Regions from separate parts of the Cryobacterium sp. M23 genome, predicted to be linked through region 2. Evidence: predicted binding sites of a transcription regulator. Region 2 holds the regulator's gene; the other holds the start of a gene.
What was found. Region 2 encodes LexA, which represses DNA repair genes until DNA is damaged. Its sites were predicted from a motif close to TCGAACANNTGTTCGA; they were not measured.

Region 1 (8,122 bases), on a different contig from region 2:
GGCCGCGGACCCTCCGGCCTCTGCGGCCGCCGTGTTACGCGCCCTGAGCGCAACGCGGTGGCAACTTCCAGGCGCAACGATCCGCGGCCCTGCACGTAGAGGGCCTGGTAGATCGTCTCGTGTGACACCTGCATCTCCGGATTCTCCGGATGCTCGACTTTCAGTCGGCCCGCGACTTGTTCCGGGCTGAACCGATCGGTGAGCATCGTGGTGACCTGTTCCCGTAACGCTAACCCGTCCAGCTTCTGGGCTCTGGGCCGGCGAGCCCGCGCCCAGGTTTGCTCCTGCGCGAGCGACGGCACGTAGCGGCCAGTGACCTTGTTTCTGGCCACCTCCCGGCTGATCGTTGATGGCGCCCGGCCCAGAGCCGCGGCGATGCGGCGCACCCCTTGACCGCGGGCGAGCTGGAATCCGATCTCTTCGCGCTCTCGCAACGATAAGAGTCCGGCACGGGCAACACTGAAATCCTGAACCGGTGATGGCAGCACCTTCTGATGCTGGCTTAACCAACGATACCCAGTCGGTCGCGACACCCCAGCAGCCTGCGCCGCGACGGCCACCGATAGCCCCGCGTCCAGCCCATCCCAAAACGACAACCGACGCTCAAAGGCGACCACGGTCGAGCCATCGACAACACCCCACAGAACTCAGGGTGTTGCTCTCACCACCTGAACTCGCCACACATGAGATGTAAGACGACTCGAAGCCCGGCAATGCACATCGCGCGGCCACAGAACGCCGCCATTCGCCAAACTCCACAGGCGTGAAATACATACGCCTGAAGCCAAGTTGGGGTACTCCCACATTGTCATCTCGGGACGAGACCTATTAGGCGTAGACGCGCCAGGCAGGGCTCAGACGGTCAGCCCACGTTGTATGACCGCATAAGTTCCTTGAAAGAAAGTAACGCAAGAATCAAAGTCGGGCGCGCTGCCGTTGGTCACGTTCCGCTGGGTGGTGTAATTCCTCGTCACCGTGCGGGTCAGTTGGTTTAGTTTAGGCGGCAGCGAGTTCTGGGAGAATCACCGCCTCGTCGATGACTTCGATGGGGTTGTTCATTGTGGTCAGCTCGAGCATGGAGGCTTCGGAGAAGTAGCGGCGTTCGCCAGCTTCCCATTCATCGTGTTGCTCGATCAGGACTGACCCAGCCAGGCGCAGCAGGGCGGCAGCGTTGGGGAAGACGCCGACGACGTCGGTGCGGCGTTTGATCTCCTTGTTGACCCGTTCCAACGGATTCGTGGACCAGATCTGTCGCCAGTGGCGCCGCGGAAAAGCAGCGAACGCGAGCATGTCGGGTTGCGCGTCGGCGAGCATCGCCGCAACTTTGGGGTGCGAGCGGCCGAGCATGGTGGTGACCTCGCGGAACTGCTTCTCGATGTGTTCGCGGTCGGGCTGGGCGAAGATGGTGCGGATGATTGAGGCGACCATCTCCTGCGATCCCTTCGGCACGACCGCGAGGACGTTGCGCATGAAGTGCACCCGGCATCTCTGCCAGCCAGCGCCTTGAAAGACGGTCCCGATGGCTTTCTTCAGCCCGGTGTGAGCGTCAGACATGACCAGCTTCACCCCATCCAGACCTCGAGTCTTCAACGACCGCAGGAAGCTGGTCCAGAAGCCTTCGTTTTCACTGTCACCAACGTCGAACCCAAGAACTTCCCGGCGCCCGTCGGCGGCCACGCCGACCGCGACGACGACTGCTTGGGAGACGATCCGGTGCCCGACGCGCGCTTTGCAGTAGGTGGCGTCGAGGAACACGTAGGGGAAGTCTTGTGCGGCGAGGGTCCGATCCCGAAACTCCGCCACTTCCGCATCGAGGCCGGCGCAGATCCGGGACACTTCCGACTTGGAGATCCCGGTATCAGCGCCGAGGGCCTTGACCAGGTCGTCGACCTTTCGGGTCGAGACGCCGTGGACGTAGGCCTCCATCACGACCGCGAACAGGGCCTGGTCCACCCGGCGGCGGCGCTCCAGCAGCGCGGGGAAGAACGACCCGACGCGCAGCTTCGGGATCTTCAAATCAAGATCCCCGGCCGTGGTCGACAACGTGCGGGATCGAGTCCCGTTGCGGTGGGTGGTGCGGTCTCCGTTGCGTTCGAACGGGGCGGCACCGATGAACGCGGTCGCCTTCGCATCGATCAGTTCTTGATAGAGAGTTTCGGTCGCGACGCGGATGCGGTCGGTGACATTGGTGAGTTTGAGTTCTCCCAGCAGGTCAAGCAGGGCAGACTGGTCTAGAGCCATCGTGTGGTGTCCTTTGTGAGTTCTTTGATCGGTGCTCACTGACCATCCCACGGTGGCTCTTCACGTTGACGAAACAACACTCAGAAGCCGGAAACCACACCACTCGCAGGGACGTAACCCTGCCGTTTCTACACTCCGGGCTGAGAACTATTTGTTGCACTCCCATGAAAAGGTTCGCCGTCTCCTCAGCGATGTCTGCAATCGCAGCGGGCGCTGAGGAGTTGTCCACAATTGGTCGCAGGTCGGCGCTCAACAGAGCGGCCGCAGTGAGGAATGCATCGATTTGAACCCAACACGGGTCTACCTGTGCCCGTAAGACAGGATCATCACCGGCAACCCCTGAGGAATCTGCGGCTGCGTATGCCTTGCAATCCACTGATTCCTGGGCTGACGCGTCCAGAATGCCGGCTCTCGCAATGACGATGTTAACGACTTCCGCGGTCGTGACCGCGGGGGCGGCAGCCTGTGTTGCAGCAGGCGTGAACGGGATTGCCTGTCGCTTGTCATTCTCGATGCCGGTGGAACATGCAGTTAGGACAACCAACCCAATGGCCAGCACCCCGATTCCGCCGAGAAGTCGTCTGATGTGCATTTGTTTCCCCGTTGCTTGTGAATTTGAGAATACCGCCGACATTCCGTTCGTCGGTGCGTAAACCGCGAGTGGCGCACAGCACCAGGCCATCCTGCCGCATGATCTGGCGTGGGAATCCGGCGGGCGCTCGTCTAAAACTTCTTCACTAGTGTCGTTCTGCCGCCGCTAACCAGTCCATACGGCGTCGTGCTCTGGTTCCTTGATCGCGGAGTCGGCTTTGTCGTCGCTCACAGCGACGACAACTCCGCGAACGTCGTCGAGAAGCTTCTTCCGGATTTGATTCCTCCGACCCCCAAAGAACGCGAGGAAGTCGGAAAGCTTGAGGGGCAGGTCGTCGAGGAGTTGTCCTCGAGGTACTTCGCTCTTCTCGCCTCCGAGATAAAGTGTGTTTCGATGAAATGACCTCATTTTCGGCTGGCGTCAACAGAAGCCAAGTTATTCGCTGCGCCAAGCTCCTCGAGTTGTTGGGGTCTGGTCAGCTGTCGGTATGTCAGACTCCTCGGCGCAGGCCGGCATCGCTAGGACGGCGACCGATCGGGCACTGAGGTGGAATTAATTCGGCGATGTGATGGAATCGGAACTATTCGTTGCAGCTCCCTTTAGCTCTATGAGTGACCTGCGAGAATTACGTGAACTACCCACGCTTCTCGTTCCTCCGCATCCCGGTTTTTCTCACTGGGTGCAAGGGTTTTTCTGTCCCGGAACGCACCGGTGACTTGATTCCGGAGGCTCTAACCAACGTCCGTGTCTGAGCCATTTGGTGACCCGATCCCGAAAAATCACGCCAACGTTGGTTGAGCCTGTCGAGCCCCCAACCGGTTCCCTCCCCCAGGCCGCCAGGTGCGGGTGGGGTCGTAGCAGTAGGGTGCCCTGACTTGGGGTTTGCCCCGGATCATGCGGATGTTCCAGCCGGAGGTGTCGATGCTGTGGTGGTGGTACCAGCAGAGCAGTACCCCGTTGGTGATCTCGGTTTTTCCGCCGCGGTGCCAGGGGATGACGTGGTGTACTTCGCACCAGGCTGCGGGCACGGTGCAGCCGGGGATGGTGCAGCCGCCGTCGCGGGCGGCGATGGCGCGGCGTTGGGCCCGGTTGAAGAAACGATTCTCGGTGCTGAGGCTGAGGACCTCGTTCCTCAGGCCGAACACGATCTCCTGAAATCCGCCGGCGCAGAGCGCCTGCTTCACACTTGTCAGCGAGATCGGCGCTTCGACGCCGTCGATCCAGCCCACCCCACGGTCGGCGGCCAGGTCGGCCTGGTTGACGTGGATCATGACGGTGGGGGCGGCGCCGCCCATGGTCGGGGTTCCCGGGGCGCGGATGGCGGCTTCGAACACACCACGGAGGATGTCGGCGCGTTTCTGACCGCCGTTACGGTCGTCGCTGAGGGCCGCGGCCTCGGCGCCCGGGATCAGCTGCCCGGCCGCCATGCGCGCCTGTTCCTCGGCCGTGGGGAATGCCGGGGTGGCGTGGGCGGAGAGGTACGTGTCGAAGGTGGCGTTCATGATGCCGCGGAGCTCCGGCGTGACGCCGCCGCGGAGCGGGTAGAGGCCGTCACGGAAGAGCCCGAAGCCCACAGTGCTGCGGGCTTCGGCGACGGGCTCGTTGGGGGCGGTGCCGTCGGGATCGAGGCGAGCCTGCCACTGCCCCGCCATACCCCGCACCAGGTCCGCAGGAAACGCGAACCCCTCACCCGGAAGGCCCTGGGTTTCGTCGGTGACGGCGCCGGTCGCGCTGGCCACCAGGGCACGTTCGGCGGTGCCGAGGTCGTCGGGCGCGACCCGGGCCGCGACCTGGTCGAGGGCGGTGACGATGTTCTCGGCCGCATCCACGCCGAGGTCCCCGGCGGTGAGGGAATCGGCCACGGCCGGGTAGTAGGGCGGCAGCATGCTGGTGCCCGCCCGGCGCGGGGTCACGTTCTCGCCCAGGCGCACCCGCCGGTTCGCCTCACGGGAAGAGACGCGGGTCAGACGAGTGATCAGGTCGATGCCGCTGCTGGCCCCGTTCTTATACGCCAGGGACTCATTGCCCAGGATACGGCGGCACCGCACCGAAATGTCGGCGGCAGAGGCAACCCTGGCCGCATCGATCCGACGGCCGAGGTCTTCAACCGTGCCCAGCACCATCATCGCGTCCGCCTCGCCCAGGAGGGAAAAGGACACCGAATCCAGCACGGCCGCGGCCAGGTCACGCGCCTGCTGCAACTGCTGCACGAGGGATGATTGTGCACGGGGTGACTGCGCGAGGGGTGACTGCGCGAGGGAAGACACCGCCTGCGGTGAGGCGGTGGGGTGGTGCGGAGTGGGGGCCCCAGCCATACCTTAATAGTAAACGTATACGAATGTGCAGTCAAGAGGTTCTGCACGAGTATAGAAAGTAATTCGGTCGGCCCGGTGCCGTGGTGTTGGCTACGCACCGGCATCCGTTGCTGTGATCTCAGGCACCCGGGCCCCTAACGAATTCGACGGAGATTTTACCGATTTCGAGCCCAAACGGATGTTCTGGGCCAGTTCTGAGCAAAATCTCCGTCGAATTCGTTCGGCCGGTGGCCGGCGCAGGAGTAACGGGGAGCTCACGCCGACGGGCTCAACCGCCGCTACCCGCTAGAAGTGCGGCAGGAACTCCTGCCAGACCGCCCGCCGCTCTCCTCGCGGATCCGATTCGATGCGATCGACCTCGTCGATGATCAGAGTCAGCCGGTCGGTTTCCGAGTAGGTCGGCCAGGTGTCGTCGGGCCGCCTTGTGCAGGCGAAGAAGCCAGTGCAGGCGCATCCGTTCGCCCGCAATGATGAAGAGTTCCCGCCCGCCGAGCAGGGTCATGGCCCGGGCCGTGGGGCCGTCGACGTGGTCGAACAGGGCGAACAGCTCGATTCCGTGTGTGGCGCCGATGCCCAGCATGTGCATAAGCCGCGGGGCCAGGTCGAACCGGTACGTGTAGACCGGCGCGACCCGGGAGTGGAAGTCGCCGATCTGCAGGCTCGGATACCAGAACACGAAATCCCCGCCGAAGTCCGACGACGACCGTTTCGCCGGCAGGCTCGCGTAGACGGAGCGCATCGCGTCGTGCGAGCTCACCGGGGCGTGGTCGAACGGCCGCGATACGCGTCGGCGACTTCGGCAGGGTGTCCACCCGGCCCCGGAACAGCGACCCCTCCCGCTCGTTGGTGCCGATGATCAGCGGCACCCGGTGCGCGGTCCCGTGACGGAAGGCGTCGAGCGGCCGCTCGGGCAGGAAATCCCCGTCGATCACCGGGATCAGGCAGAAGGTGCCCGGGTTGGCATCCGGCGTGCGCGCCTGCAGCGCCACGGCCGCCTGGGTCAGGTCGGCTACCGCGGCGGTGGTCAGCAGCTCGTTCGGCGACAGGCGTAGGCGTGCGGCCGCTGGGAGCGCAACTCCACCACGAACTCGGCGGCCCAGCCCTCGGTCAGTGAGTGCGAGAACGACGCTCTGGTCGGGGGACTCTGCGCGATGGCGCGGGCGAACAGCCCCGCGGCGGAGGGCGTCGCCATCAGATGGAGCACCGCGTTGGCGCCGGCCGATTCCCCGAACACGGTCACGTTGTGGGGGTTCCCCCCGAAGGCACGGATGTTGTCGTGCACCCACCAGAGGGCGGCCACCTGGTCGCGCAGCCCGGGATTGCTCTCCAGGGGCCGTTCCGATGTCGAATACCGGGAGAAGTCGAGGTAGCCGAGGGCACCCAGCCGGTAGTTGAAACTGACGCAGACCACCCGCCCGGTGCGCACGAAACTTTCCCCTCGGCCGGTGAAATCCTGCGAGGATCCCACGCTGTAGCCATCGCCGTGGATGAAGACCATCACCGGGCGGCCCAGCCGTCTACGCGACGCCGACGCCGGCCGAAGCACGTTGACACTCAGGCACTTCTCACCGGCTGTGGGGCCCGGAACCGCAGCTCGCCCACGGGTGGCGCGGCGTAGGGGATGTCTCGCCAGGCCGAATGCCATTGTCGTCCACGCCGCGCACGATCCCGCCGGTGACCCGCACGTCCAAGCGGCTCCGCGGGGAGGCCGGCGCCACCTCGCGCAGGGTCGCGGTCATGGCGTCCTCACTTCGGGCGCGTCGACGCCGCTATCGGTACTCCGGGTTCGGCTGGAATCCGAATCGCTCGCCCTCGTCCCAATCCGCGCGGAGGTTCCCGTACGCGGGGATGCCGCCGTTTGCCTTCAGCATTGCGGCCAGGTGCATCAGGTTCCAGGTCATAAAGGTCACGTTGCGGTTCGTGAAGTCGCTGTCCGGCCCCCCGGAACCCGGGTCCAGGTAGCTCGGGCCCGGACCGATCGCGCCGATCCAGCCGACGTCGGCCGTCGGTGGAATCGTGAAGCCGATGTGCTGCAAGCTATAGAGCACGTTCGACGCGCAGTGCTTCACGCCGTCCTCGTTGCCGGTGATGACGGCCCCGCCCACCTTGCCGTAGTAGACGTACTGACCCTTGTCGTTCAGCTCCCCCGACATGGCATAGAGCCGTTCGATCACGCGCTTGGTGACCGAGCCGTTGTCGCCGAGCCAGATCGGCCCGCCGATCACGACGATGTCGGAGGCGCGCACCTTGTCGAACAGGGCGGGCCAGGCATCCGTCGCCCAGCCGTGTTCGGTCATGTCTGGGTAGACGCCCGAGGCAATGTCGTGGTCGATGGCCCGGATGTTCTCGACGTGGACGCCCTGCTCGTGCATCAGGTTGATGCTGAGGTTCATCAGGCCCTGTGTGTGGCTGATTTCGGGGCTTCGTTTGAGGGTGCAATTGATGAACAGGGCCCGAAGGCCAGCGTATTCGAAGGATGCCTGGGTGTTGCGGGTCGCGGTCATGGCGTCAGTTTTGCACCTGCCCCAGACCTCGTCTAGGGCCACACCGGGGCCCGCGCCCTCCGGATCGGGCCTTCGATCGGGCCGCGAATCGGGTTAACTGGGAGAGTGATTTCCAGAGAGCATCGGGTGTTGATCGTGGCCATTCTGGCGTCGTTCGTGGCGTTCCTGGACGGCTCCATCATCACGGTCGCGCTGCCGGCGATTTCTCGGGAACTCGGCGGCGGTCTGGTGCTGCAACAGTGGGCGGTCGACGGCTACCTGCTCTCATTGGGCGCCCTGATCCTCGTGGCCGGGTCACTCTCGGACACGTTCGGCCGGGTGCGGGTGCTCCGGATCGGGCTGGTATGGTTCGGGATCACCTCGCTGGCGTGCGCGGTCGCACCCTGGGGGAGTGCGCTCGTGCTGGCCCGGGTGCTGCAGGGCGTGGCGGCGGCTCTGCTCGTGCCGAGCTCCCTGGCGCTCATCACCTC
Region 2 (8,122 bases):
GCGAGAGCATCGACACCCCGAGAACGGATGCCCTCGCCGGCCTCCGCTTCGCCTACAACACCCTCGGCGCCCTCGCCGAGCGTCCCGCCCTGTTCGTCGCCGCGCCGTACGGCAGCCTCGACGACGCCCTACCCGTTCTTGCCATCACCCCGGTGGAAGCCATTGGGCTTGACCTCGTGCGGGGAAGCGTGCCGGCGGAGACCCCCGGACTGGACACGACCACTCTCGTGGCCGGCATCATTGACGGCCACAATATCTGGCGCGGCGACCTGGCCGCCGCCTTCGACACGGCGGCCGGCCTGGTCCGCCTCTCGCCGCGGATCTCGGTTTCCACCTCAACCTCGCTGCTGCACGTTCCCCACGACGTCGACGATGAATCGGCGCTGGACGACGACCTGAAGAGCTGGCTGGCCTTTGCGGATCAGAAGGTCGCGCAGGTTGCCACACTCGCCCGCGGCCTCAGTCTGGGTCGCCGTGCCATCGAGACCGACCTCTCTGCGGCCTCCGCGGCCCTCGACGCGCGGGGGGTGGCTCCCGGAGTCCACGATGGCGCCGTTCGGGTGCGCGCCGACGCGCTCGCTCCGGGCGACTTCACCCGGGGCGCCTACGCAGACCGAGTGGCAGCCCAGGAGATGGCCCTCGGGCTGCCGTTCCTGCCGACGACCACGATCGGATCCTTCCCGCAGACCGGGGACATCCGTCGGGCCAGGGCGCAGCTGGTACGGGGGGTGCTGAGCACCGAGGAATACCGGGACCTGATGCGCGCCGAAATCCGTCGGGTCGTCGCGTTGCAGGAAGACATCGGCCTCGACGTGATCGTGCACGGGGAGCCGGAACGCAACGACATGGTGCAGTACTTCGCCGAGAACCTGGACGGCTTCGCGGTCACCGAGAACGGCTGGGTGCAGTCCTACGGCAGCCGGTGCGTGCGCCCGTCGATCCTCTGGGGTGACGTGTCCCGACCGCGGCCCATCACGGTCGAGTGGTCGGCGTTCACGCAGGGGCTGACGCCCAAGCCCGTCAAGGGGATGCTCACCGGTCCGGTCACGATCCTCGCGTGGTCGTTCGTGCGCGACGACCAGCCGCTGGGCGAGACGGCCAGGCAGGTGGCCCTGGCCCTCCGGGACGAGATCGCCGACCTGGAGACGGCCGGCATCCAGATCGTCCAGGTCGACGAGCCCGCGCTGCGGGAGCTGCTGCCGTTGAAGCAGAAGGACCAGGCGGAATACCTCGACTGGTCGGTGGGGTCCTTCCGCCTGGCGACGGCCGGTGCGGCCGTGGCCACCCAGATCCACACCCACCTCTGCTACTCGGAGTTCGGGGTGGTCATCGACGCGATCCGCAACCTGGACGCCGATGTGACCAGCATCGAGGCGGCACGCTCTCGCATGGAGGTGGTGGGCGATATCCGGTCCCAGGGCTTCGACCACGGTATCGGCCCGGGAGTGTGGGACATCCACTCGCCGCGTGTGCCGAGCGTATCCGAACTCACCGACCTGCTCGAGCGCGCCGCGGCAGCCATCCCGGCCACCCGGCTCTGGGTGAACCCCGACTGCGGCCTCAAAACCCGCGGCTACGCCGAAACCGTCCAGTCCCTGCACAACATGCTCGCCGCCACCCGCATCCTCCGCGCCCGCCTGACCTCCTCCGTCTCCGCCTGACCCCGCCTCCACCCACACAAAAGCCGGGCACGACACCAAAAACAGTGTTCGTGCCCGGCCCACACGACCCGGATCACAAGACCCGACCGAAATAACCATGGTGACTCAACGCACGCGCGTCTCCACGACGCTGGTCGAAACCGTCGAGACCAAGAGTCGGACTGAAGTGCTGAAGTGCTGAAGTGCTGATGTGCTGTAGTGCTGATGCCCTAAACCGACCGCAGCACTGCCACAACCTTCCCCAGAATCTCGGCGTGATCGCCGACGATGGGTTCGAAGTTGGTGTTGCGGGGCAGTAGCCAGGTGTGCCCGTCGCGCTGGCGGAAGACCTTGACGGTTGCCTCGTTGTCGAGCATGGCTGCAACGATTTCACCGTTTTCGGCGGTCTTCTGCTGCCGCACGACGACCCAGTCGCCGTCCATTATCGCGGCGTCGATCATCGATTCGCCCGACACCTTGAGCATGAACAGGTCGCCCTTGCCCACCAGCTGGCGGGGTAGCGGGAAGATCTCGTCGATCTGCTGTTCGGCGGTGATCGGGATGCCGGCGGCGATTCGACCGACAAGCGGAACCATGGCGGCGTCGCCGACCTGCACTCCGGTGTGGAAACTCTCCGAGGCTCCGGCCGTCGTGTCTTCGGGCGACTGCGGAATCTCGATGAGCACCTCCAGTGCTCGGGGACGGTTCGGGTCTCGGCGGAGGTAACCGCTCAGTTCCAGCTGGTTGAGCTGGTGGGTGACGCTCGACAGTGACGACAGGCCGACGGCGTCGCCGATCTCGCGCATGCTCGGCGGATAGCCGCGTTGGCTGACCGAGCGCTGGATGACGTCGAGGATGGCGAGCTGCTTCTCGCTGAGGCTCTTGCGCCGTCTGGTGCCGCCCTTGTCGCGGGGACCGCTGGTGTTCTGTGCCACGTTCGTCGCTCCTCGTTTTGATTGATGCGCTGGCGGCAAACAGCGAATGCCGCCGATTCACGCGAATGTCGGGGGTGCCTGATTGAGTGTCAATCAACAATCGAAACTGTATCCGCGTTGAGCCCATTAAACAAACATGTATTCGAGTGGGTCGGAGTAAATATTTCAGAAACTACCGAATAAAGCTTGATTGTTCGAATAATCGAATATACATTCGGAACATAAGTTCGCATCCGGCTCTCCCGGCCGAGAGTCGGATGCGTCTTCTCACAGGAGGTATGACATGAGCACTGCACTTGAACGAGGCGCCCCCATCGCGACCGGACGCACCCGGCTCCGACTCACCCGGCGCGGTCGCGTCGTTTTCACGTCCCTGGCTGCCTTTCCGCTCGTAGCCGTGGCCCTGGTCGTCACCCTCAACGGAGGCATCGCCGCCGCCGAGAACTCGACCGTCGCTCGCGTGGCCACGGCCTTCGACCACGTCACTATCAAGTCGGGGCAGTCGCTCTGGCAACTTGCCGAGACAATCGCGCCCACGTCCGATCCGCGCGAGGTGATCGCCGAGATTGTGAGCCTCAACCAGCTGCCGTCCGACAGCGTGCAGCCCGGTCAGCGGCTGGCGCTTCCGAACGACCTGTGAACTACCCGCGGCGAGCCCCCGCCGGTTTCACCCCGGTAACATGGGGGGAGTGACCAGTCTCAACGATCTTCCCCTTCGCGATAATCTGCGCGGACTCACTCCCTATGGGGCGCCGCAGTTGCACGTGCCGGTGGCTCTCAACGTGAACGAGAACACCCACGGCATCCCGGCTGAGGTGGCGCAGGACATCGTGGCGGCGTTGGCTCTGGCGGTCACGACCGTGAACCGATACCCCGATCGGGAGTTCACCGAGCTGCGGGATTCCCTCGCCCGTTATCTTGGTCACGGCCTCACCCGAAAGAACATTTGGGCCGCCAACGGTTCCAACGAGGTTCTTCAGCAGGTGCTGCAGGCTTTCGGCGGCCCGGGTCGGTCCGTGCTCGGCTTCGCGCCGACCTACTCCATGTACCCTCTGCTCGCCTCCGGCACCGGCACCCGCTGGATCGCGGGTGGTCGTGACGCAAAGTTCGAACTCTCCCCGGCCACGGCGCTCGAGTGGGTCGACCGGGTTGCCCCTGACGTCGTCTTCCTCTGCTCGCCGAACAACCCCACCGGCACGCCCCTGTCCCTGGAAACGATCGAGGCCGTCTACGATGCGAGCGACGGCATCGTCGTCGTCGACGAGGCGTACGCCGAGTTCGGGACGGATGACGCGCCAACCGCCCTGAGCCTGCTTCCCGGCCGGGAGCGCCTGCTGGTGTCCCGCACCATGAGCAAGGCGTTCGCCTTCGCCGGTGTGCGCGTCGGCTATCTGGCCGCCGATCCCGCTGTGACGGATGCCCTCCGCCTGGTTCGTCTGCCCTACCACCTGTCCGCGCTCACGCAGGCTGCCGCGGTCGCCGCGCTCGTCCACACGCCCGCGATGCTTGCCATGGTCGACGACATCCGCGGGCAGCGGGACCGCATCGTGAGCGAACTGGCCCGGCTTGGCTACACTCCGCTGCGCAGTGCGAGCAACTTCGTGCTGTTCGGCGGCGTTGAGGACCCTCGGGCCACCTTCGAGGCGCTGCTGGCGGAAGGCATCCTTGTGCGCGACGTCGGCATCCCGGGCCACCTGCGGGTCAGCGCCGGCACCGAGGCCGAGACCACGGCGTTCCTCGACGCCCTCGAGGCGCTTGGGCGGTCGTGAACGGCTCGGGCCAATAAACTAGCCGTATGAGCTTCTCTTTCGCGACCACCTCGCCCCGTTTCGCCCACCTGCAGCGCGAGACCAGCGAGTCGAGCATCGACCTGTCGCTCAATCTCGACGGCACCGGTGAGTCGGACATCCAGACGTCGGTCCCGTTCTTCGATCACCTGCTCACGGCCTTCGCGAAACACTCGTTGACCGACCTCACCGTGCGCGCCCGCGGCGATATCGAGATCGATGTGCACCACACGGTCGAGGACGTCGGCATCCTGCTCGGCCAGGCGATCAAGCAGGCTCTCGGGGACAAATCCGGCATCTCCCGCTACGGTGACGCCGTCGTGCCGCTCGACGAGGCCCTCGTACAGGCCGTCGTCGACATTTCCGGGCGCCCCTACCTCGTGCACCAGGGCGAGCCGGCCGGTTTCGAGTTCCACCTGATCGGCGGCCACTTCACCGGCTCCATGGTGCGCCACGTGTTTGAGGCTATCGCCTTCAACGGCGGCCTCACGGTGCACGTCACCGTGCAGGGCGGCCGCGACCCGCACCACATCGCCGAAGCCGAATTCAAGGCGTTCGCCCGCGCGTTCCGCCAGGCGAAGGCGCTCGACCCGCTGGTGTCCGGCGTCCCCTCGACCAAGGGTGCGCTGTGACCAGCGTCGTTGTCCTCGACTACGGCACCGGAAACGTGCACTCCGCCGTCAAGGCACTCGAACTCGCCGGGGCCGAGGTGACGCTGACCAGCGACCGCCGTCAGGCGCTTGAGGCCGACGGGCTCGTCGTGCCCGGCGTGGGCGCGTTCAGCGCCGTCATGCAGGCCCTGAAGGCGGTGCACGGCGACGAGATCATCGACCGCCGGATCGCGGGCGGACGCCCGGTGCTGGGCATCTGCGTGGGCATGCAGATCATGTTCGAGCACGGCGTCGAACGCGGCGTGGACACGGAGGGGCTGGGCGAATGGCCCGGCACCGTGACGCAGCTGACGGCGCCGGTGCTGCCGCACATGGGCTGGGACACGGTCACGCCGGGGGAGGGCTCGACGCTGTTCCATGGCCTCGAGCAGGAGCGCTTCTACTTCGTGCACTCCTACGCCGCCCAGGAATGGTCCCTCGACGTCATGCCGCCGTTCCCGAAACCGATTCTCACCTGGTCCGAGCACGGACAACCTTTCCTGGCCGCCATCGAGAACGGACCGCTTACCGCCACCCAGTTCCACCCGGAGAAATCCGGTGAGGCAGGCATCCGTCTGCTCCATAACTGGCTCGGCACAGTCAAGAACTGACTTTGACTTTTCCCTGACTGACCTGGTCGCCGCGACCATTCCCAACCGAGGACACCCATGACTGTGAATACCCCTTCCCTCCGTCTTGTTCTGCTGCCCGCCGTGGATGTGGCCGACGGCAAGGCCGTTCGCTTGACCCAGGGCGAAGCCGGCACCGAGACCAACTATGGCGACCCCGTCGACGCGGCACTTGACTGGGCCCGCCAGGGCGCCGAGTGGATCCACCTCGTCGACCTCGACGCGGCCTTCGGTCGCGGCAACAACACGGATGTCATCCGCACTGTGATCCGCGAGGTCACGGGCGTGAAGATCGAGCTCTCCGGCGGGATCCGCGACGACGCGTCGCTGGACGCGGCCCTGAACGCGGGCGTCAGCCGGATCAACCTGGGCACCGCGGCACTGGAGAACCCGGAGTGGGCGGCGCAGGTCATCGCCCGGCACGGTGACGCCGTCGCCGTCGGGCTCGACGTGCGCGGAACCACCCTCGCCGCCCGCGGCTGGACCAGGGAGGGAGGGGACCTCTGGGAGGTGCTCGCCCGTCTCGAGGAGGCTGGCTGCAAGCGCTACGTCGTCACCGATGTGACCAAGGACGGCACGTTGCAAGGCCCCAACATCGACCTGCTCCGCCAGATGATGGAGCGCACTGACCGACCGGTCGTCGCCTCCGGCGGCATCTCCAGCCTCGACGACCTCCGCGCATTGCGCGAACTTGTACCGCTCGGACTCGAGGGCGCGATCGTCGGAAAAGCCCTCTACGCGGGGGCGTTCACCCTGGGCGAGGCGCTGGATGTCGCGGGCGCGTAACCTCGGCTCCACCGGCCTTCCCGGCGGACCCGGAGGGGGCGACTCCGCCGGGCAACCGTGGGAGGGACGACAGTTTGAGCCCAACATGCACAGCGACGACGACGGGCTCGCGCCCGAGCCGCTGCTGGCGGCCGTGCGCCGCTTCCAGGCTCGGGAGGCCGGCGAAGAGACGGTGGTCGACGCCATCCGTGGCTCACGGCTGCTCGTTCCCCTGGTGACCGAACTCGGCCAATCGGGGCCTACCGAAGTTGGCCTCCGCGTCGACAAGACCCAGGAACTGTCGATCATCACCGTGGCCGGGCCTGACGGCCGCACGGTGCTTCCCGTGTTCTCCTCGGTCGCGGCGATGACGGCGTGGAACACGCAGGCCCGGCCGGTCCCGGCCGACGGCGTGCGCGTCGCGCTGGCCGCGGCTCAGGAGAACACCGATCTGGTCGTGCTCGATCCGACCGCGCCCACCGAGTTCGTGGTGCGGCGCCCGGCCCTGTGGGCCATCGCCCAGTCCCTGCCCTGGACCCCCAGCTATGCCAGTCGCGACGTCGCGGATGCCTTTGCCGACTCCGTGGCCACCGAACTGAGTGTGCTCGGGGTTGAGCTGGCCCCCGGCGACCCGGCCGCCCGCCTCGCCGGACCGGAACTAATTGTGCGTCTCGAGCTCGTGGACGGCCTGACCCGCATCGAGCTCGACGCGACCCTCGCCCGGCTCGCGGCTCGCTGGTCATCGAGCGACGTCATCGCCACCCAGGTGGACTCCCTCACCGTGCAGCTGCTGCCCTCCGCCTAGGCGGCCTCTATCATCGTCGGCGGTTCCGGGCCCCGGGCCCCGGGCCCCGGGTTCCGGGCTCCGGGCCCCGGGCTCCGCGCTCCGCGTTCCGCCCCCGCCCCCGCCCCCGCCACGGACGAATTCGACGGAGATTGTGGCAAAATCGGTCCTGGATGTCCGGGAAAGCCCGTTTTAGCTCAGAATCTCCGTCGAATTGGTTCGAGTGGCCCGGCTCAGGCGGATCGACGAGGATAGTCGTATGAACGAGGTTCTGCACCGATTCACCCCGGCCACCCGCGCCTGGTTCGCGCAGGCCTTCGCCGCACCCACCGAGGCCCAGCTCGGGGCGTGGGACGCCATCTCTCGGGGCTCGCACGCGCTGGTGGTGGCCCCCACCGGGTCAGGTAAGACCCTCGCCGCGTTCCTCTGGGCCATCGACCGCCTGGCCGCGGATACTGCAGAGGCCGCAGATGTCTCGGAAGCCTCGGCGCGTCCTGACCGGGTCACCGCGCCGGGAACCCGCGTGCTCTACATCTCGCCGCTCAAGGCGCTCGGCGTCGACGTGGAACGCAATCTGCGGGCCCCGCTGGTGGGCATCGTCCAGGCTGCCGAGCGCCTCGGGTTCGCCCCGCCCCGGGTGACCGTCGGCGTGCGGTCGGGGGATACCCCGGCCACGGAACGCCGAAGCCTGGTCAAAACGCCGCCGGACATCCTGATCACCACGCCAGAATCGCTGTTCCTCATGCTCACCTCGGCGGCGCGGGAATCGTTGCGCGCCGTGGACACGGTCATCATCGACGAGGTGCACGCGGTCGCGGCGAGCAAGCGCGGCGCGCACCTGGCCGTCTCACTGGAACGGCTCGACGACCTGCTCGCCCGCCCGGCCCAGCGCATCGGACTGTCGGCTACCGTGCGACCGGCCGCCGAGGTCG

Region 1: CXY82_RS08295 (HNH endonuclease signature motif containing protein) is a predicted target of LexA. The motif match lies at 5,319-5,334, and genes of this name have one in related genera.

Annotation. Positions count from the first base shown of each region.
Region 1 is NZ_PJJV01000068.1:75,986-84,107, reverse strand. It holds gene CXY82_RS08310 (IS30 family transposase) at 1-485, opposite strand, end outside; gene CXY82_RS08305 (IS256 family transposase) at 997-2,241, opposite strand; gene CXY82_RS08300 (hypothetical protein) at 3,020-3,235, shown strand; gene CXY82_RS08295 (HNH endonuclease signature motif containing protein) at 3,613-5,148, opposite strand; gene CXY82_RS17930 (hypothetical protein) at 5,417-5,905, opposite strand; partial or broken gene CXY82_RS18565 (hypothetical protein) at 6,024-6,080, opposite strand; gene CXY82_RS17580 (carboxylesterase family protein) at 6,173-6,793, opposite strand; gene CXY82_RS08285 (flavodoxin family protein) at 6,918-7,652, opposite strand; gene CXY82_RS08280 (MFS transporter) at 7,779-8,122, shown strand, end outside.
Region 2 is NZ_PJJV01000062.1:23,862-31,983, reverse strand. It holds gene metE (5-methyltetrahydropteroyltriglutamate--homocysteine S-methyltransferase) at 1-1,661, shown strand, start outside; gene lexA (transcriptional repressor LexA) at 1,871-2,575, opposite strand; gene CXY82_RS05950 (LysM peptidoglycan-binding domain-containing protein) at 2,859-3,215, shown strand; gene CXY82_RS05945 (histidinol-phosphate transaminase) at 3,265-4,344, shown strand; gene hisB (imidazoleglycerol-phosphate dehydratase HisB) at 4,371-4,994, shown strand; gene hisH (imidazole glycerol phosphate synthase subunit HisH) at 4,991-5,623, shown strand; gene priA (bifunctional 1-(5-phosphoribosyl)-5-((5-phosphoribosylamino)methylideneamino)imidazole-4-carboxamide isomerase/phosphoribosylanthranilate isomerase PriA) at 5,681-6,427, shown strand; gene CXY82_RS05925 (SseB family protein) at 6,411-7,211, shown strand; gene CXY82_RS05920 (ATP-dependent helicase) at 7,450-8,122, shown strand, end outside.